3 regions of the Streptomyces sp. VNUA24 genome follow, and region 3 is predicted to be linked to each of the others. Evidence: riboswitches for the same ligand, from Rfam matches in the RefSeq annotation. Region 3 holds a riboswitch; each other region holds the start of a gene.

Region 1 (6,448 bases), 2.4 Mb from region 3:
GTACGCCGTAGTTGGCCCGCCCCAGTCCCACGAACTGCCAGAAGATCGGCTCCTCGACGGCGTCCCGCAGCTCTCGCTCGATCAGGGCGTCGCGGTAGACACCTCCGTCGGAGAAGAACAGGACCAACGTGGGGGCATCGGCCGGATTCTCCCGGACGTACGTACGAACCTGGGCGATCGCCTTCTGCTCCTCGTTCTGGATGCCGACCGTCCGCATGTCGACCTGGCCTTCCACCAGCCCTCTGGCCGGCTTCTTGCCACGGCGGAAGAGACTGATCTGCCCTACCCGTACATGCAGCTGCAGCCAGGCCGGGAGATCCCCGATGCGCAGGTCGGGCAGCCGCGCCGCGTTCGAGGCGAAGGTCCAGGCCTGCATCTGACCGTCGTCGTCCAACTGCGCGGCAACCGCTGCCATGCGCTCCACGACATCGGCGACGATGCCCTTGGAGTAGAGGAAGGACATGGACCCCGAGGCGTCCAGGACCAGGATGACGCGGGCGGTGACTCCCTCCGCACCGTGCTTTCTGAGGCTGACGGCCACCTGCTCCTTGCGCAGCGACAGGCGCTTGCGCATGTCGACGGGCAAGCGCTCCTCGTCCTTGTCGAGACGCGGGGAGCCTGCCGGACCCGGTGCCGGGGTCGGTGCCGGTGCCGGTGCTGCAGAAGGGGGCGCGGCGGCCGGAACAGCCGCTGCCGTGGCCGGAACAGGTGGCGCGGAAGTCTGGGACACCACGGACGGGTCCGAGGGCGCGTCGTCGACGGTGATACCGAAGTCGGAGGCCAGCCCCGCGAGCCCGGAGGCGTACCCCTGTCCGACCGCGCGGAACTTCCACTGACCCGCCCGCAGATACAGCTCGCCGCCGATGAACGCGGTCTCCGTCCCCGCCTCCATGGCGAACCGCGCGATCTCGGTCCCGGTCCCCGCGTCCCACAGCCGCAAGGTCAGTCCGGGCACCTGTCCGAACGTTCCACCGTCGGCCGAGGCACACAGCAGGACCCGCTCGACCGCCGGTTCGAGCGCACGCAGGTCCACCTCGACCGTGTCGGTCAGGACACCGCCGGCGCTCCGCTTCCCCCGGTGAGCCACGGCGTTCGACGCGTGCCGAGGCTGGTTGTAGAAGACGAAGTCACCGTCGTCGCGAACGCGTCCGACACCGGTGAGCAGCAGGGCCGAGGCATCGACATCGGGTACACCGGGGTCTTCGGACCACGTCAGCTCGACCCGTACCGAGGAAGAATCGACGGGAAGGTTGGCACCTTTGCTCAGTGCTCTCGCTGTCATGGAGGCAGTCTGCCCGCCGAAGGCACGGGAGGGCAGACCTGCCGCGGTCCGCGAGGGTGCGATGCCCCGAGCACCGGGGCATCGCACGCCGGGTCTCACTCCGCCAGCGGCAGATACACCCGGTTCCCGCCCTGCGCGAACTCCTTGGACTTCTGGAGCATCCCCTCGGCGATCTCCTCCTGGGACGCTCCCTCGGCCGCCGCACCGCCGAACCGCTCCGTGATGCTGCGACTGATCTTCATCGAGCAGAACTTCGGCCCGCACATGGAGCAGAAGTGGGCCGTCTTGGCCGGCTCCGCCGGGAGCGTCTCGTCGTGGAACGCACGAGCCGTGTCGGGATCGAGCGCCAGATTGAACTGGTCCTCCCAGCGGAACTCGAAGCGGGCGTCCGACAACGCGTCGTCCCACTCCTGTGCGCCGGGATGCCCCTTGGCCAGGTCCGCCGCATGGGCCGCGATCTTGTAGGTGATGACGCCGGTCTTCACATCGTCACGATCGGGCAGCCCCAGGTGCTCCTTGGGTGTGACGTAGCAGAGCATCGCCGTGCCCCACCAGGCGATCATCGCGGCACCGATGCCCGAGGTGATGTGGTCGTACGCCGGGGCGACGTCCGTGGTCAGCGGGCCGAGCGTATAGAACGGAGCCTCATCGCAGATCTCCTGCTGCAGATCGATGTTCTCCTTGATCTTGTGCATCGGGACATGTCCCGGGCCCTCGATCATCGTCTGTACGTGGAAACTCTTGGCGATCGTGTTGAGTTCCCCGAGCGTGCGCAACTCCGCGAACTGCGCCTCGTCGTTGGCGTCCGCGATCGACCCCGGCCGCAGGCCGTCGCCGAGCGAGTACGTCACGTCGTAGGCGGCGAGGATCTCGCACAGCTCCGCGAAGTTCTCGTACAGGAACGACTCCTTGTGGTGGGCCAGGCACCAGGCCGCCATGATCGAGCCACCGCGCGAGACGATGCCGGTCTTGCGGTTCGCGGTGAGCGGTACATACGCCAGGCGGACGCCCCCGTGGACCGTCATGTAGTCGACGCCCTGCTCGGCCTGCTCGATGACCGTGTCCTTGTAGATCTCCCAGGTCAGCTCCTCGGCCTTGCCGTCGACCTTCTCCAGCGCCTGGTAGAGCGGCACGGTGCCGATGGGGACGGGGGAGTTGCGCAGCACCCACTCGCGGGTGGTGTGGATGTTCCGGCCCGTGGAGAGGTCCATGACCGTGTCGGCGCCCCAGCGGGTCGCCCAGGTCATCTTCTCGACCTCCTCCTCGATGGAGGACGTGACCGCGGAGTTGCCGATGTTGGCGTTGACCTTCACCAGGAACCGCTTGCCGATGATCATCGGCTCGATCTCCGGGTGGTTCACGTTCGCGGGCAGTACGGCCCTGCCCGCCGCGATCTCCTCACGGACGACCTCGGGCGAGACGTTCTCCCGTACGGCCACGTACTCCATCTCGGGCGTGATCTCCCCGCGCCGTGCGTACGCGAGCTGGGTCACCGCCCCGCCGTCGCGGCTCCGGCGTGGCTGACGCGGACGCCCCGGGAACACCGCGTCGAGGTTGCGCAGTCCGCCGCGCGGCGAGGTGTGCTTGATCCCGTCGTCCTCGGGACGCACGGGCCGGCCCGCGTACTCCTCGGTGTCTCCCCGGGCGATGATCCAGTTCTCGCGCACGGGGAGCAGTCCCCGCCGCACATCGGTCTCCACCGCCGGATCGGTGTACGGGCCGGAGGTGTCGTACAGGGTGACAGACCGTCCGTTGGTCAGGTGCACCTGGCGGACCGGCACCCGCAGATCGGGGCGGGAGCCCTCGATGTACGCCTTGTGCCAGCCGATGGACTTCCCGTCCTCCCGGGGCTGTTGGCCCACGGTTGCTTCGCCCTCGGACGAGGCGGATGCCCCGCCCGTCTGGCTGGAGGCAGGCGTGCGTGTGTCCTCGATGGTCATGAGACCTACTCCCTACGCCGGCATTACCCGGTAACAGGTTCAGCGGTCGACGCAGCGATTTCCGCCCGGCGATGTTCCACGTGAAACATCGCGTCTGCGGAGGTCAGCGCCCTCTCAGCCCGGTGCTCCGAGCTCCCGCGTGTGCAAAGGTGCCTCCACGCTAGCGGCAGATGTGGCGCGGTGAACAGTGGGCATCGCTCGTTCTTGCGATGATCGGTCGGTGACCACGACGCAGCAGCCTCCGCCTCCGCCCCCCGAGCCGCCCCATGGCCATGGCCCCGGAAGCGGTCATGGCCATGGATCCGACGGCGGCCACGGCTACGGCCCGGGGGGCGGCCGCGGCTCCGGCGACGGGCACGGCCACGGCCCGTCCTCCGGCGGCCACGGCCACTCCCACAGCCACGGCCCGGCCGCTCCCGTCTCGCAGCACCTGCGCAAGGTCATCGCGGCGGTGCTGATCCCCTTCGCGACCGCGGTCGTCGTGGGCCTCGTCGTGCTCTGGCCCGGTGGCGCCCCCGCGCACGAGCGCACCGGCGTGGGCTTCGACCGGCAGACGCAGCAGGCCACGGTGACGAAGGTCGACGAGGTCGACTGCTCGTCGGTGAACGCCTCGGGCGATTCCCCGACCGGCGACACCTCCACGGCCGAGGGCTCGTCCGCCCAGCAGCAGGCCAACGGCACCTGCAAGAAGGCCACGATCCGCGTCGACACCGGCGACGACAAGGGCCGTACGTTCACGGAGATCGTGCAGCCGGACCAGTCGCGCCAGTTGGAGCAGGGGCAGGAGGTCGTGGTCGCGTACGAGCCCGCCGCGCCCAAGGACCTGCAGTACTCGGTCACCGATGTGAACCGGAAGCTCCCGATGGCCCTGCTCGCCGGGATCTTCGCCCTCGCCGTCGTGGTGGTGGGCCGGATGCGGGGTGTCATGGCCCTGGTGGCGCTGGCCATCAGCTTCATGGTGCTGACCCTCTTCATCCTGCCGGCCATCCTCCAGGGCTCGAACCCCCTGCTGGTGGCGGTGATCGGGGCCAGCGCCATCATGCTGATCGCCCTGTACATGTGTCATGGGCTCTCGGCCCGGACGTCCGTGGCGGTGATCGGCACCCTGATCTCGCTGCTGCTGATCGGCCTGCTGGGGTCGGGATTCATCGGCTGGGCCTATCTGACCGGCAACACCGACGACAACACCGGTCTGATCCACGGGCTGTACCCGACGATCGACATGAGCGGCCTGCTGCTGGCGGGCGTCATCATCGGCTCGCTCGGCGTGCTCGACGACGTGACGGTCACCCAGACCTCGGCGGTCTGGGAACTGCACGAGGCCAATCCGGCGATGGGCTGGCGCGGGCTATACCGCGCCGGCATCCGGATCGGCAGGGACCACATCGCTTCGGTGGTCAACACCCTCGTCCTCGCCTACGCCGGTGCCGCGCTGCCCCTGCTGCTGCTCTTCTCGATCGCGCAGAGCAGTGTCGGCACGGTCGCCAACAGCGAACTCGTCGCGGAGGAGATCGTGCGCACCCTCGTCGGCTCGATCGGTCTGGTGGCGTCGGTGCCGGTGACCACCGCGCTGGCCGCCCTGGTCGTCTCGGCCGACCGCCCGGGTACCCCCGAAGCGGCCGCCGTGCCCGCCCCGGCGCGTGGGGGACGGGGCCGCCGCCGCAAGCGCTGAAGCGTTACGGCACCCCGGCGCCGTAACGGTTCATCCCGCGCTCTGTTCCTCCGCCAGGATGCGGTCCAGGGCCTCGTCGAGCAGCGTGTCGAAGTCGGCGAGGGAACGCTCCTGCCCCAGCGGCACGAGCTTGTCCGTACGGTCCAGGAAGGCCACCAGCGGCGCCGTGCCGACCCGGAACACGGCCTGGTCGGAGCCCACCTGAAGCCGGATCAGGACCTCGCCGAACGTCTCCGGGTCGGCGGGTGCGATGTGCACGTCCCCGTCCCCGCACGGCCGCCCGACGCCGTCGATGAGCAGCTCCCGCCCGAAGGCCCAGGTCACCGGGGCGTCACCGGGCAGGTGGAAGGTCAGGCGCACGGCATAGGGATCGCAGGTCTCGTAACGGAGCTCCACCGGGATGCGGAAGGAGAGCTCCTCCGAGACGAGGAAGCTCATCATGACCTCTGCCTGTACCGACTCGCGCATCGCCTACCCCGCCGTGTTCGTCGACTGGCCAGGAATCATCCGCCTGACACCTCTGGAAGTTTGCTGAAAGTACACGGGAGATCACAAGGAGTGATTTTTCAGATACTGATAGAGATCGCGAGTGTTCCTAGCAGGTTTCCGATCTCGGTCTGCAACTGACGGGCGAGGGGCAGCAGCCGGTCCGCCTGGTGCGAGGGCAGCGAGATGGCGAGTGTCCCGGCGGTCGGCCCGACGGTGACGGGAAGAGCGGCGCAGACCGTGCCCAGGGCGTACTCCTGCCGCTCCACGACCGGTTCCATCCGTCCCATGCGGCCCAGGCGCCGTAGCAGCGTCTCGTCGTCACGGACGGTGTACGGAGTGAGGGACCGCACCGGATAGCGGTCCAGATGGTCGCGGCGGGCCTCGTCGCTCAGCTGGGACAGCAGACACTGCCCGATGGCGTGGGCGTGACCGGTCTCGCGGAAGTCGGCCCACTCCTCGACCGCCGGGGTGTTCGGGCTGTCGGCGACGCACTTGACCTCGATCTCGCCGTCCCGGTAGATCGCGAAGTACACCGGCACGCCCAGGGTGTCCCGCCAGTGCGCCAGAGCCTCACCCACCGTGCTGCGACGTTTCTGCTGTGCTCCGCTGCTGCTCAGCCGCTCGGCCGCCTCGCCCAGGAAGAACAGCCCCTTCTCGCGGCGCAGATAGCCCTCGTGCACCAGGGTGCGGAGCAGGTGGTAGGCCGTGGGCAGCGCGAGCCCGGCATCCCGTGCCAACTGCTTGGCGGGCGCTCCGTGTTCGCGCTCGGCCACCGCCTCCAGCAGCCGCATCGCGCGCTGCACGGAACCGATCAGGGTGCCGGAGTTCGCCTCCGTCGCCGCGGGCTGCGCGGGGGACGGGATACGGGCTCCTCGCCCCGGACCGTACCCGGGCCGCGCCCCGGGCCGTACGGGCCCTGCCGGCGGCCGGGTCCTGGTCGGCGGCGCCAGTGGCTGTGCCTGCGCGCGAGCCGTCGGAGCGGACGACTGCGTCCGCGGCTGCGTCCGTGTCCGCGGCTCTGCCCCTGGCTGTGTCTGCGTACGCGTCTGTGGGGCCGAAGGGTCG
Region 2 (6,448 bases), 4.6 Mb from region 3:
CTGGCAGATGTGGGTGTGCGTGGTGAAGGGCTCCTTCTCGACGTGCTCCTCGAAGATCGGCGTCAAGGCCTGATCGTGAGCACCTCTACGAAGGCGCGGATCGGCGCGCTCGCCGCGACGCCGGCCGTCGCGACCGCGACCGCGACGGTGGTCGGCGGGGCGGGCACGGCGACGGCCGCCGACAGCTTCGGCTTCGGCTACTCGACGAACTCCTCGGGCGATGCCGTCATCTCGGTCAGGAACAACACCTGGGGCGAGTCGGCGGGGAACGCCACCCGGCAGAAGGACCCCCGTGGCGGTGAGCCGGGCGACGCCCTGAGCGCCTACGACGTCCTCGCGGACGGCTACGGCGTCGAGGCCCACCTCGGCACCGGCCGCGCCGCGGCCACGCCTCCCCCTACGCGGTGACCGTCACGGGCGACCGGCCCGAGGACACCGGGTACATGATGTGGGTGTGCGTGGTGACGGGCGACTTCTCGAAGTGCTCGGAGAAGTACGCGGTCCGCTCCTGACCGCACCCTCGTGCCTGCGGCCCGCCCCGGGCCGCAGGCACGCCCGCCGCCGGACGCCACGGGTCCCTCTCCTGCGGACCGAAACCCGGCGCGCCGGGTCACTCCCGTGGATCTGCGACACTGGGAGGGTTATGCCGAAGCCCGGAGAACTCACATTCGTCGCCCCCCGCGGAGCCAAGAAGCCGCCGCGGCATCTTGCCGATCTTTCGCCTGCCGAGCGGAAGGAGGCTGTCGCCGCGATCGGGGAGAAGCCGTTTCGCGCCAAGCAGCTCTCGCAGCACTACTTCGCGCGGTACGCGCACGACCCGGAGCAGTGGACCGACATCCCCGCGGGCGCGCGCGGGAAGCTGCGGGAGGCGCTGCTTCCGGAGCTGATGACGGTCGTGCGGCATCTGTCGACCGACCAGGACACCACACGCAAGACGCTGTGGCGGCTGTTCGACGGGACGCTCGTCGAGTCGGTCCTGATGCGGTACCCGGACCGGGTGACGATGTGCATCAGCTCGCAGGCCGGGTGCGGGATGAACTGCCCGTTCTGCGCGACCGGACAGGCCGGGCTCGACCGGAATCTGTCCACCGCCGAGATCGTCCACCAGATCGTGGACGGGATGAGGGCGCTCAGGGACGGCGAGATCCCCGGAGGGCCCGCCCGGCTGTCCAACATCGTCTTCATGGGGATGGGCGAGCCGCTCGCCAACTACAACCGGGTCGTCGGCGCCATCCGCCGGCTCACCGATCCGGAGCCGGACGGGCTGGGGCTGTCGCAGCGCGGGATCACCGTGTCGACCGTGGGGCTGGTGCCCGCCATCCACCGGTTCGCCGACGAGGGGTTCAAGTGCCGGCTCGCCATCTCCCTGCACGCGCCGGACGACGAACTGCGCGACACCCTCGTCCCCGTGAACACGCGGTGGAAGGTGCGTGAGGTCCTCGACGCCGGGTGGGAGTACACGGCCAGGTCCGGACGCCGGCTGTCGATCGAGTACGCGCTGATCCGGGACATCAACGACCAGGCGTGGCGCGGTGACCGGCTGGGCCGGCTGCTCAAGGGCAAGCCGGTGCACGTGAACCTGATCCCGCTGAACCCCACTCCGGGGTCCAAGTGGACCGCCTCCCGGCCCGAGGACGAGAAGGCGTTCGTCGAGGCCATCGCCGCCCACGGGGTGCCGGTGACCGTCCGGGACACCCGGGGGCAGGAGATCGACGGCGCGTGCGGGCAGCTGGCGGCCACCGAGCGGTAGACCGCTGAGGGGGGCCGGGGCCAGAGGGCGGTTCGTGGCCACCGGCAGGAGTCGTGAACCGGCCACGGGGTAGTCTGACCCCGTACACATCTTCATATTCCGACAGGGGAGCGCCACAGCGCTGAGAGTGCGGCAAACGGGCCGCAGACCCTCTGAACCTCGCCCAGGTCATTCTGGGTAGGAAGTTCGGTCTTCACTCGAGCTGTTGCGCCCTGCCCGGGATCCGCCGAGGGTCCCGGGCAGGGCCGCGTCTCTTCCTGGTCACTTCCAGGAGGACTTCAGTGCACATCAGAACAGCCGTCGCCGCGGCCGTCGGCCTCGGGCTCGTCACGCTGTCCGCGTGCGGGTCGTCGTCCTCCGACGACGCCGGGTCGGGGGCCGGCTCCAAGACCGTCACGCTCGTCAGCCACGGCTCCTTCACCTACTCCAAGGACGTGCTGAAGGCGTTCGAGAAGGAGTCCGGCTACAAGGTCAAGGTCCTCAAGAGCGGGGACGCGGGCCAGGCCGTCAACCAGGCCATCCTGACCAAGGACAACCCGCAGGGCGACGTCTTCTTCGGCGTCGACAACACCCTGCTGTCCCGCGCGCTCGACAACGGCCTCTTCCAGCCGTACGAGGCCAAGGGGCTCGGCAAGGTCGGTGCCGAGTACCAGCTGGACAAGGCCGAGCACCGGGTCACGCCCGTCGACACCGGTGACATCTGCGTCAACTACGACAAGGCGTACTTCAGCAAGAAGAAGATCGAGCCGCCGCAGACGTTCGACGACCTGGTCAAGCCCGAGTACAAGAACCTCCTCGTCACCGAGAACGCCTCCACCTCCTCGCCGGGCCTCGGGTTCGTCCTCGGCACGGCCGCGAAGTACGGCGACGGGGGGTGGGAGGGCTACTGGAAGAAGCTCAAGGCCAACGGCGTCAAGGTGGTGGACGGCTGGGAGCAGGCGTACTACCAGGAGTTCTCCGGGTCGACGGACGGCAGGAAGGCGGGCGGCGACCGGCCCCTCGTGGTGTCCTACGCCTCCTCCCCGCCCGCCGAGGTCATCTACGCCGAGCCGCGTCCCGAGACCGCGCCCACCGGGGTCGCCACCGGCACCTGCTTCCGGCAGACCGAGTTCGCGGGACTGCTGAGCAACGCGCGCAACGCCGAGGGCGGCAAGGCGCTCATCGACTTCCTGATCTCGAAGAGGTTCCAGGAGGACATGCCGCTCAACATGTTCGTGTACCCGGTCGTCGAGGGCGCCTCCGTGCCCGCCGAGTTCACCGAGTACGGACCGGCCGCGAAGGACCCGGAGACCATGGCGCCGGCGAAGATCGCCGAGAAGCGTGACGAATGGGTCAAGTCATGGACCTCGCTCGTACTGAAGTAGCGAAGGAGCCTCCCGGGCCGACGGCGGCCGAGCCCCGGCGGGAGGCGCGCGGGGGGAGCGCGAGGAGTGGGGGGAGCGCGGCGCGGCTCGGGCTGATGGCCCTGCCCGTCGCGTTCTTCGGACTGTTCTTCGCCTACCCCGTCGCCGCGATCGTCGTCCGGGGGCTGAAGACCGGCGGCAGCTGGGACCTCGGGCGGGTCGGGGAGGTGCTGGGGGACTCCGGGATCCGGCACGTGCTGTGGTTCACCACCTGGCAGGCGCTGGTGTCGACCGCGCTCACCCTGCTGATCGCGCTCCCCGGCGCGTATGTGTTCGCGCGCTTCGACTTCCGGGGCAAGGACGTGCTGCGGGCGGTCGTGACCGTGCCCTTCGTGCTGCCGACCGTGGTCGTCGGCACGGCGTTCCTGGCCCTGGTCGGACGGGGCGGCCTGCTCGACCAGCTGTGGGGCGTACGGCTGGACACCACGGTCTGGGCGATCCTGCTCGCGCACGTCTTCTTCAACTACGCGGTCGTCGTCAGGACCGTGGGCGGTCTGTGGTCGCAGCTGGACCCGCGGCAGGAGGAGGCCGCGCGGATGCTCGGAGCGTCCCCCCTGGCGGCCTGGCGCAGGGTGACGCTCTCGGCGCTCGCGCCCGCCGTGGCCGCCGCCGCGCTGATGGTCTTCCTCTTCACGTTCACCTCCTTCGGGGTGGTGCAGATCCTCGGCGGGCCGACCTTCTCGACGCTCGAAGTGGAGATCTACCGGCAGACCTCGGAGATCTTCGACCTGCCGGCGGCCGCCGTGCTGACGCTGGTGCAGTTCGTCGCCGTGGCGCTGATCCTCGCCGTGCACGCGTGGACCGTACGGCGGCGGGAGAGCGCGCTGCGTCTGGTCGACCCCTCGCTCACGGCCCGGCGGCCCCGCGGGGCAGGGCAGTGGGCGCTGCTCGGCGGGGTGCTCGGCACCGTCGTCGTGCTGATCCTGCTGCCGCTGGGCGTGCTGGTGGCAAGGTCCCTCGACGCGCCCGGATTCGGCTACTACAAGGCCCTGACCAGGGACGACAGCGGGATCTTCCTGGTGGCCCCGATCGAGGCGATCGGCAACTCGCTCCAGTACGCGCTCGCCGCGACCGGAATCGCCCTGCTGGTCGGCGGCCTCGCCGCCGCCGCGCTCACCAGGCGGGCGGGCCGCCTCGTCCGGGGCTTCGACGCGCTGCTCATGCTGCCGCTCGGGGTGTCCGCGGTGACCGTCGGCTTCGGGTTCCTGATCGCGCTGGACGAGCCGCCGCTGGACCTGAGGTCGTCCTGGATCCTGGTGCCGCTGGCCCAGGCCCTCGTGGGCGTTCCGTTCGTCGTACGGATCATGCTGCCCGTGCTGCGGGCGGTGGACGAACGGCTGCGGGAGGCGGCGGCCGTGCTCGGGGCCTCGCCGTGGCGGGTGTGGCGCGAGGTCGACCTGCCGATGGTGCGGCGGGCCCTGCTGATCGCGGCCGGGTTCGCCTTCGCCGTCTCGCTCGGGGAGTTCGGGGCGACCGTGTTCATCGCCCGCGCCGACAACCCCACGCTCCCGGTCGCCGTGGCCCGGCTGCTCGGCCGCCCCGGTGACCTCAACTACGGCCAGGCGATGGCCCTTTCGACGATTCTGATGGTGGTGTGCGCGGTGGCCCTGCTGGTGCTGGAACGTCTGCGCACCGATCGCACGGGGGAGTTCTGATGCTGCTCGGGCTGGAGAAGGCGACCGTACGGTTCGACGGGCGGCCCGTGCTCGACGCGGTCGATCTGGAGGTCGCCGAGCACGAGATCGTGTGCGTGCTCGGGCCCAGCGGCAGCGGCAAGTCGACGCTGCTGCGGGTGGTCGCCGGTCTCCAGCCGCTCGACGGCGGGCGCGTGCTGCTCGCCGGGAACGACCAGGCGGGCGTGCCCGCGCACAAGCGCGGTGTCGGTCTGATGTTCCAGGACCATCAGCTCTTCCCGCAGCGGGACGTGGCGGGCAACGTCGCCTTCGGCCCCCGGATGCATGGCGCGGCCAAGGCCGAACGGGCGGAACGGGTAAAGGAGTTGCTGGAGCTGGTCGGACTGCCCGGAGCGGCCCGGCGGCCGGTCGGGGAGCTGTCCGGCGGCGAGCAGCAGCGCGTCGCGCTGGCCCGGGCCCTCGCCCCGCGCCCCCGGCTGCTGATGCTCGACGAGCCCCTCGGCCAGCTGGACCGGTCGTTGCGTGAACGGCTGGTCGTCGAACTGCGGGAGCTGTTCGCGGAGTTGGGGACGACCGTGCTGGCGGTCACCCATGACCAGGGTGAGGCGTTCGCGCTGGCCGACCGGGTCGTGGTGATGCGGGACGGACGGATCGCCCAGTCCGGGACGCCGCTCGACGTGTGGCAGCGGCCGGCGGACGAGTTCGTGGCCCGGTTCCTCGGCTTCGACAACGTGGTCGAGGCCGCCGTGACCGGGGCGGCCGCCGACACGGCGTGGGGCAAGGTGCCGGTGCCGGAGGGATCGCCGCAGGGGGCGTGCGCGCTGCTCGTGCGTCCCGCGGGGGTGCGCCTGGTCGACGCGGCCGACGGCTTGCCCTGCACGGTCGCCGCGCGCACCTTCCGGGGCACCCATGTCACCGTGCACCTCCAGCCCGAGGGCGCGCCGCGCCTGGAGGCGGCGTGCGCGCTGCGGGACGCGCCGGAGCCCGGGGCCCGGGTGGGTGTGGGCTTCGACGCGGCCGAGATCGTCGTGCTGGGAGCCGGTCCGGCCGCGTAGGTTCGCGAGCCGGGAGTGGCCCCGGACGAGCGTGTGGCCCGTGCCCCTCGCGGAGAGGCGCGGGCCACGGCCCTGACGAGCGGTGATCAGCGTGTGGAGGCCCCACGCCGCCGCATGCTGTAGTACACGGCACCGGCGCCGAGGGCGACCAGGGCCGCCGCGGCACCGGCGATCGGGCCGGTGTTCGAGTCGGCCCCGGTCTCGGCGAGGTTGGAGCCGCCGCCGGTCTCGGTGAGGCTGGAGTCGCCCTCCGGGGAGGGGGCGTTGTTGTCGCTCGACCCGGCGGGGGTGATGCCCTCGGACGCGGACGGCGTGGGGGACGTCCTGGTCTCGGAGGGCTCTTCCTCGTCCCCGTTCTTGCCGTTGCCGTTGCCGTTGCCGTTGCCCTTGCTCTTGCCGTTGCCCTTGTTCTCGCCCTTGTCCTCCGAGGGCTTGCCCCTGCCCTTCGCGTCGGACGGCGGCGCGTCCGCCCCGGTCCCGCAGGACTTGGCGGGGGCGATCAGGTTCGGCTTGATGTCCGCGTCGACGTAGTTCTCCGCCGTGACGTGGATGCGGTACTCGGCCTTGGGCTCCCAGTCCTCCTCGAAGGTGACGGTGACACCGTCG
Region 3 (6,448 bases):
CGTTCCGGCAGCCGTCGGGTCCAGGTCCATGGACTCCAGGGCCGGGTCCTGGCGGTCCGGCTCGCCGCGCCGCCGCTTCTTGCCCGCCTTCGGGAAACCCGCCCGGGCCGGCTTGGCGCCGTCCCCGCCCTCGTCGGAGCGCGGGCGGACCGCCCAGCCCGCCTCGAAGCCGCGGCGGAACGACAGGGTCACGTACGTCTGCCCGACCGCGAAGGTGATGGCGCCCAGCGCGATGACGATCACGTTCGGGATGAGCACACCGAGGACCACGCACAGGAAACCGGCGAAGGCGAGCAGTCGCCAGCGCAGCCGCGCCTTGTACTGCAGCAGCACCTCGCCCAGCAGCCACAGCGCGACGACACCGAACGCGATGTAGAGGACCGTCCAGCCCATGTACGCCCCTCTCCCTGTGGCCGCAACGCAGTGTGTCGTACGCGAGTGCGACCGGTCTAGGCCCGTGGTGGATGGTGCGGGCCCAGGTTCTCGTAGATTTCCAGAGTCGCGGTGGAGTTGTTCAGGGTGATGAAGTGGAGCCCGGGGACTCCCTCGTCCAGCAGCCTCGCGCAGAACTCCGTGGCGAACTCGATGCCAATGGAGCGTACAGCGGCCGGATCGTCTTTGGCTGTGACGATCCGCTCTTTCAGGGCGTTCGGGATGGCGGCGTTACTGAGTTGCGGCAACCGTTCCAGCATCTTCACGCTGGTGACGGGCATGACCTCGGGAATCACGGGCGTCTCGCAGCCGGCCTTCGCCACCGCGTCCCTCAGACGCAGGTACGACTCCGGCTGGAAGAACATCTGCGTGATCGCGTAGTCGGCGCCGGCGCGGCACTTGTCGACGAAGCGCGCCACGTCGCTGTCCCAGTCCGGGGAGCGCGGGTGCATCTCGGGGAAGGCCGCGACACCCACGCAGAAGTCGCCCGACTCCTTGATGAGCTGGACGAGTTCGGCGGCGTACGTCAGGCCCTGCGGGTGCGCGACCCACTCGCCCATGGGGTCGCCGGGCGGGTCGCCGCGGACCGCGAGCATGTTGCGGATCCCTGCGTCGGCGTACTGGCCGATGATGTTGCGCAGTTCGGCGACGGAATGGCTGACGGCCGTGAGGTGCGCGACCGGGGTGAGCGTGGTGTCGGCGGCGATCTGCTCGGTGGCCTTCACCGTGCCGGCGCGGGTGGAGCCGCCGGCGCCGTACGTCACGGAGACGAAGCTGGGTGCGACCGCCTCGATCCTGCGCAGGGCGTTCCACAGGTTCCGCTCGCCCTTCTCCGTCTTGGGCGCCCAGAACTCGAAGGAGTACGTGGTCCTGCCCGTGGCGAGCATCTCCCGCACGGTGCGTGCGTGATCAGTCCTGGTCGAAGCGGTTCCTAGGGCCATACCGGCAGGTTAGTCAGGTCGGGGCCGTCCCCCAACCAGAGCGGGGGATTTTGTCCGGTTTGCCGACCAGCTGTCCACGCCTTGGACAGCCGTGGGCAGGGCGGGCCGGTCAGAGGGCGCGCAGGCGCTTGCCGAACTCGGCCGCGGCGGCCCCGGGGTCGTCGGCCTCGGTGAGGGCCCGGACGATGACGACCCGGCGGGCGCCCGCCTCGACGACCTCGTCGAGGTTGCCGAGGTCGATGCCGCCGATGGCGAACCAGGGGCGGTCGGTGCCCAGACCGGCGGTGTACCGCACGAGGTCGAGGCCGGGGGCGTGGCGGCCGGGCTTGGTGGGGGTGGGCCAGCAGGGGCCCGTGCAGAAGTAGTCCACGCCCTCCTGGACGGCAGCGGCGGCGGCCTCCTCCTCGGCGTGCGTGGAGCGGCCCACCAGGACACGGTCACCGAGGACGGCGCGGGCGGCCGGGACCGGAAGGTCGCCCTGGCCGAGGTGGAGCACGTCCGCGCCGATGGCGTGGGCGACGTCCGCGCGGTCGTTGACGGCGAGCAGCCTGCCGTGCCGGCGGCAGGCGTCCGCGAGGACCTGGAGGTGCTCCAGCTCCTCGGCGGCCTCCATGCCCTTGTCGCGCAGCTGCACGATGTCCACACCGCCACCCAGGACCGCGTCCAGGAACTCCGGGAGGTCGCCCTGGCGCTTGCGGGCGTCCGTGCAGAGGTAGAGCCGGGCGTCGGCGAGCCGGGCGGCTGCGTCGGGCATACGAGGGTCCCCCGTCGGGCGGTGCGCCGCCGGCACGGCGGGACGGGGGCCACGCCCCTCGCGGGCCATGGCTCCCGTACGCCGTCCGGGCGACTGCTTCGGTGTCTGTCCAGGTGTCGCGCGTTCGGCTGCCGCGCGTCTCAGGTGGTGCGAGCGTTCCCGGTGGGCCGGGTCAGACGGCGAGCGCCTGGGCGCGGCGCTTCACCTCCGTGCCGCGATTCTCGCTCAGGGCCTGGGCCGGCGTGCCGGGCAGGCTCGGGTCCGGAGTGAAGAGCCACTCCAGCATCTCCTCGTCGGTGAAGCCGTCGTCCCGCAGCAGGGTCAGGGTGCCGGTCAGGCCCTTGACCACCTTGTCCTCGTCGATGAAGGCGGCGGGGACGTGCAGTGCGCGGTTCTCACCCCGGCGTACGGCGATGAGCTGGCCTTCCTTCACCAGCTGCCGCACCCGGGTCACCTCGACGTCCAGCATCTCTGCGATGTCGGGGAGGGTCAGCCACGCGGGGACGAGAGCATCGATCTTTGCGTCAATCTCGGTCACGTCTCCAAGACTGCCATCTGGGACTGACAGTGGGTAGCCGGGGCGCCCGTGGCCGGCTCTAGAGCGCCGCCGCCTTCAGGGGCCGGGCCGGGTCCCGGAGCAGTTCGGGGTCCACCGGCGTGCCCGCCTCGATCAGGCGGCGGCCCTGGGCCAGGTCCCGGGGGCGGCCCACGGCCAGCAGGGCGACCAGCCGGCCTTCGCGGAGCCAGCACACCGACCAGGCGGCACCGGCGGGGTCGCCGCGCCGGACCGTGGTGTCGGCCGAGGCGTGGTCACCGGCGTACTGCACGAAGCGGCCGAACTGCTCGGACCAGAAGTAGGGAACCGGGTCGTAGGGCCCGGGGGTCTCGCCGACGATGTTCGCGGCGACCGTGCGGGGGCCCTGGAGGGCGTTGTCCCAGTGGTGGACGAGGAGGCGCCGGCCGTAGCGGCCCGAGGGGAAGGAGGCGCAGTCGCCGACCGCGTAGACGTCCGGCGCGGAGGCGCGCAGGTGGTCGTCGGCCACCACCTCGCCGTGCGCGCCCAGCTCGATGCCGGAGCCCTGCAGCCAGGCCGTGGCCGGGCGGGCACCGATCCCGACGACGACCGCGCCGGCCGGCACGCGGGTGCCGTCGTCCAGGACCACCGTCCCGGGCTCGACGCGCGCCACGCGCGCGTGGGTGCGCAGGGTGGTCCCGCTGTCGGCGTACCAGGCGGTCATCGGCGCGGCCACCTCCGCCGGGAGCGCGCCCGCGAGCGGGCGGTCGGCCGCCTCGACGACCGTCACGGCGCAGCCCGCCTCGCGCGCGGCCGTGGCGAACTCGGCGCCGATCCAGCCCGCGCCGACGACCACGATGTCGTGCTGCCGGGCCAGTACGGGCCGCAGCCGTTCGGCGTCGTCCAGGGTCCGCAGCAGATGCACCCCGGGCACGCCCTCGGCGCCGGGCAGCATGACCGGTTCCGCGCCGGTCGCGAGGACGAGGACGTCGTAGGGGACGGGTCCGGCGGGCGTGTCGAGCGCGTGGTCGGCGGGGCGCAGACCGGACACCTCGCGGCCCAGCAGGAGTTCGATGCCGAGCGCCTCGAAGTCGACGTCGAAGGCGGAGCCCTCGGCCTTGCCGAGCAGGACGGCCTTCGACAACGGCGGGCGGTCGTACGGCTGATGGGGCTCGGCCCCGATCAGTGTCACGTCACCGGTGAAGCCCTGTTCGCGCAGCGCGACCGCGGTCTGCACACCCGCCATGCCCGCGCCCACCACGACCACGCGCCGCGTCGGCGTCCCGCCCCTGTGCCGCATCTGCTCGCTCACCCGGTCACCATAGACAACCGGCATCCGCTCGGTCAGCCGGTGGGGCGACGGTCACGCCCCCATGACCTCCTCCCCCGCGATCTCCTCCACCACGCTCGTCCCGCTGCCCGGCCGCGACTCCCACTCCCAGGTCTCCTCCAGCCGGACGCGCCCGTCGGGCAGTTCGACCACCAGCGAGGCGCAGTGCCCGGACGCGGTGGTCCCGTCGGTCTTCAGCTGCACGTACCGGAAGTCCAGCCGGTCCCCCGCGCGCGTGCCCACGAGACGGCCGCGCACGACGTCGCCGCCCGCGTACTCGGCCCAGATCTGGCCGTCCTTCTCGTGGTACCAGAACCGGGTGCGGGTGCCCACCTGGCCGGGGGCCTGGTCGGCGACGGGGGCGAGGACGAGACCGTCGAGCGAGCGGGCCATGGGACGAGGCTCCCTTTCTGAGGCGAACGGCGAGGGCTAGGGTGGGCCACCGTAGAGCACTCGCGGGAGCCCGGACGCACCGGGCTGAGAGGGAGGCTGGCGGCCTCCGACCGTACGAACCTGATCCGGGTCATGCCGGCGAAGGGAGGGGCTGGACGCCCATGTCGCGTACGCACACGTCAGACGTCCTCGTCGTGGGGGGCGGAATCATCGGGCTCGTGACGGCGTGGCGGGCCGCGCTGCGCGGGTTCACGACGGCCGTGGTCGATCCCGAGCCGGGCGGCGGGGCCGCGCAGGTGGCGGCCGGGATGCTCGCCGCCGTCACCGAACTGCACTACGGCGAGCAGACGCTGCTGGGACTCAACGTGGAGTCCGCGCGCCGCTATCCGGCGTTCGTGGCCGAGCTGACGGAGGCGACCGGCCTCGACCTCGGCTACCGCCGCTGCGGCACGCTCGCCGTCGCGCTGGACGCCGACGACCGGGCCCATCTGCGCGAACTGCACGCCCTGCAGCGCCGGTCGGGCCTGGACCCGGAGTGGCTGAGCGGCCGCGACTGCCGCCGGCTGGAGCCGATGCTCGCACCGGGGGTGCGGGGCGGACTGCGGGCCGACGGGGACCACCAGATCGACCCGAGGCGGCTCTCCAGGGCCCTCGTCGCGGCCTGCGGGCGGGCCGGCGTGGTCTTCCACCGCACGCGGGCCGAGGAGCTGACGGTGGACCGGGAACGGGCCACCGGGGTCCGCACCCGCGAGGACGACCGGCTGTCCGCGGGGCGGGTCGTCCTCGCCGCCGGCAGTCTCAGCGGGCGGCTCGCCGGGGTCCCGGACGACGTGGTGCCGCCGGTGCGGCCGGTGAAGGGACAGGTGCTGCGGCTGACCGTACCGGGGCCGTACGCGCCCTTCCTGAGCCGTACCGTGCGGGCCGTGGTGCGCGGCAGCCACGTCTATCTGGTGCCGCGCGAGAACGGCGAACTCGTCGTCGGCGCGACCAGCGAGGAACAGGGCTGGGACACCACGGTCACCGCGGGCGGGGTGTACGAACTGCTGCGGGACGCCCATGAGCTGGTGCCCGGGATCACCGAACTGCCGCTCACCGAGACCCGCGCGGGCCTGCGCCCCGCGTCCCCGGACAACGCGCCGCTCCTCGGACCCACCGGGCTCGACGGCCTGATCCTCGCCACGGGGCACCACCGCAACGGGGTGCTCCTCACCCCGGTCACCGGCGACGTCCTGGCGCATGTGCTGACCACCGGCGAACTGCCGGAGGAGGCACGCGACTTCACACCGCTGCGGTTCCGCGCCGGCGCGGCCCGCCGACTCATGGAGCAGCCCGTATGAACACCACCGGGACCCTGACCGTGCTCGTGAACGGGGAGCGCCGGCTGATCGCTCCCGGCACGGCGCTGGACGCCCTGGTGCGCACGCTCGCCCCGTCGCCCTCCGGTGTCGCCGCCGCGCTCAACGAAACCGTCGTCCCGCGCGCGCGGTGGACGACCACCGCCCTCGCCGAGGGGGACCGCGTCGAGGTCCTCACCGCCGTCCAAGGAGGCTGACCGCATGGCAGACGACCCCTTCGTCCTCGGCGGTACGACCTACTCGTCCCGTCTGATCATGGGCACCGGCGGAGCGGCCGGGCTGGACGTGCTGGAGCGCGCGCTGGTGGCCTCCGGCACGGAGCTGACGACCGTGGCGATGCGCCGCGTGAACGCGTCCGTGCACGGCTCGGTGCTGTCCGTGCTCGACCGGCTCGGCATCCGGGTGCTGCCCAACACGGCCGGCTGTTTCACGGCGGGCGAGGCCGTGCTGACGGCCCGCCTCGCGCGGGAGGCGCTCGGCACGTCGCTGGTCAAGCTGGAGGTGATCGCCGACGAGCGCACGCTGCTGCCCGATCCGATCGAGCTGCTCGACGCCGCCGAGACACTCGTCGACGACGGTTTCACCGTGCTGCCGTACACGAACGACGATCCGGTGCTCGCGCGGAAGCTGGAGGACGTGGGCTGTGCCGCGATCATGCCGCTCGGTTCGCCGATCGGGTCGGGGCTCGGCATCCGCAATCCGCACAACTTCCAGCTGATCGTGGAGCAC

Evidence for each region. A riboswitch is a leader RNA that binds a small molecule or an ion and turns the genes downstream of it on or off. The one in region 3 is predicted to bind thiamine pyrophosphate.
Region 1: it holds a riboswitch for thiamine pyrophosphate, as region 3 does, so the genes downstream of both, thiC (phosphomethylpyrimidine synthase ThiC) here and thiO (glycine oxidase ThiO) in region 3, are expected to answer to the same signal.
Region 2: it holds a riboswitch for thiamine pyrophosphate, as region 3 does, so the genes downstream of both, PYR72_RS15215 (thiamine ABC transporter substrate-binding protein) here and thiO (glycine oxidase ThiO) in region 3, are expected to answer to the same signal.

What each region holds. Positions count from the first base shown of each region.
Region 1 is NZ_CP119143.1:5,857,210-5,863,657, reverse strand. It holds gene PYR72_RS24990 (VWA domain-containing protein) at 1-1,282, opposite strand, end outside; gene thiC (phosphomethylpyrimidine synthase ThiC) at 1,378-3,222, opposite strand; TPP riboswitch at 3,215-3,371, opposite strand; gene PYR72_RS24980 (YibE/F family protein) at 3,443-4,894, shown strand; gene PYR72_RS24975 (SsgA family sporulation/cell division regulator) at 4,925-5,362, opposite strand; gene PYR72_RS24970 (helix-turn-helix domain-containing protein) at 5,461-6,246, opposite strand.
Region 2 is NZ_CP119143.1:3,674,331-3,680,778, reverse strand. It holds gene PYR72_RS15230 (hypothetical protein) at 1-66, opposite strand, end outside; gene PYR72_RS15225 (hypothetical protein) at 76-408, shown strand; gene rlmN (23S rRNA (adenine(2503)-C(2))-methyltransferase RlmN) at 644-1,750, shown strand; TPP riboswitch at 1,845-1,952, shown strand; gene PYR72_RS15215 (thiamine ABC transporter substrate-binding protein) at 2,032-3,114, shown strand; gene PYR72_RS15210 (iron ABC transporter permease) at 3,210-4,808, shown strand; gene PYR72_RS15205 (ABC transporter ATP-binding protein) at 4,808-5,842, shown strand; gene PYR72_RS15200 (LAETG motif-containing sortase-dependent surface protein) at 5,929-6,448, opposite strand, start outside.
Region 3 is NZ_CP119143.1:8,284,234-8,290,681, reverse strand. It holds gene PYR72_RS35545 (hypothetical protein) at 1-393, opposite strand, end outside; gene metF (methylenetetrahydrofolate reductase [NAD(P)H]) at 450-1,373, opposite strand; gene thiE (thiamine phosphate synthase) at 1,483-2,127, opposite strand; gene PYR72_RS35530 (Rv2175c family DNA-binding protein) at 2,300-2,665, opposite strand; gene PYR72_RS35525 (FAD-dependent oxidoreductase) at 2,724-3,941, opposite strand; gene PYR72_RS35520 (hypothetical protein) at 4,005-4,364, opposite strand; TPP riboswitch at 4,417-4,528, shown strand; gene thiO (glycine oxidase ThiO) at 4,526-5,701, shown strand; gene thiS (sulfur carrier protein ThiS) at 5,716-5,916, shown strand; gene PYR72_RS35505 (thiazole synthase) at 5,921-6,448, shown strand, end outside.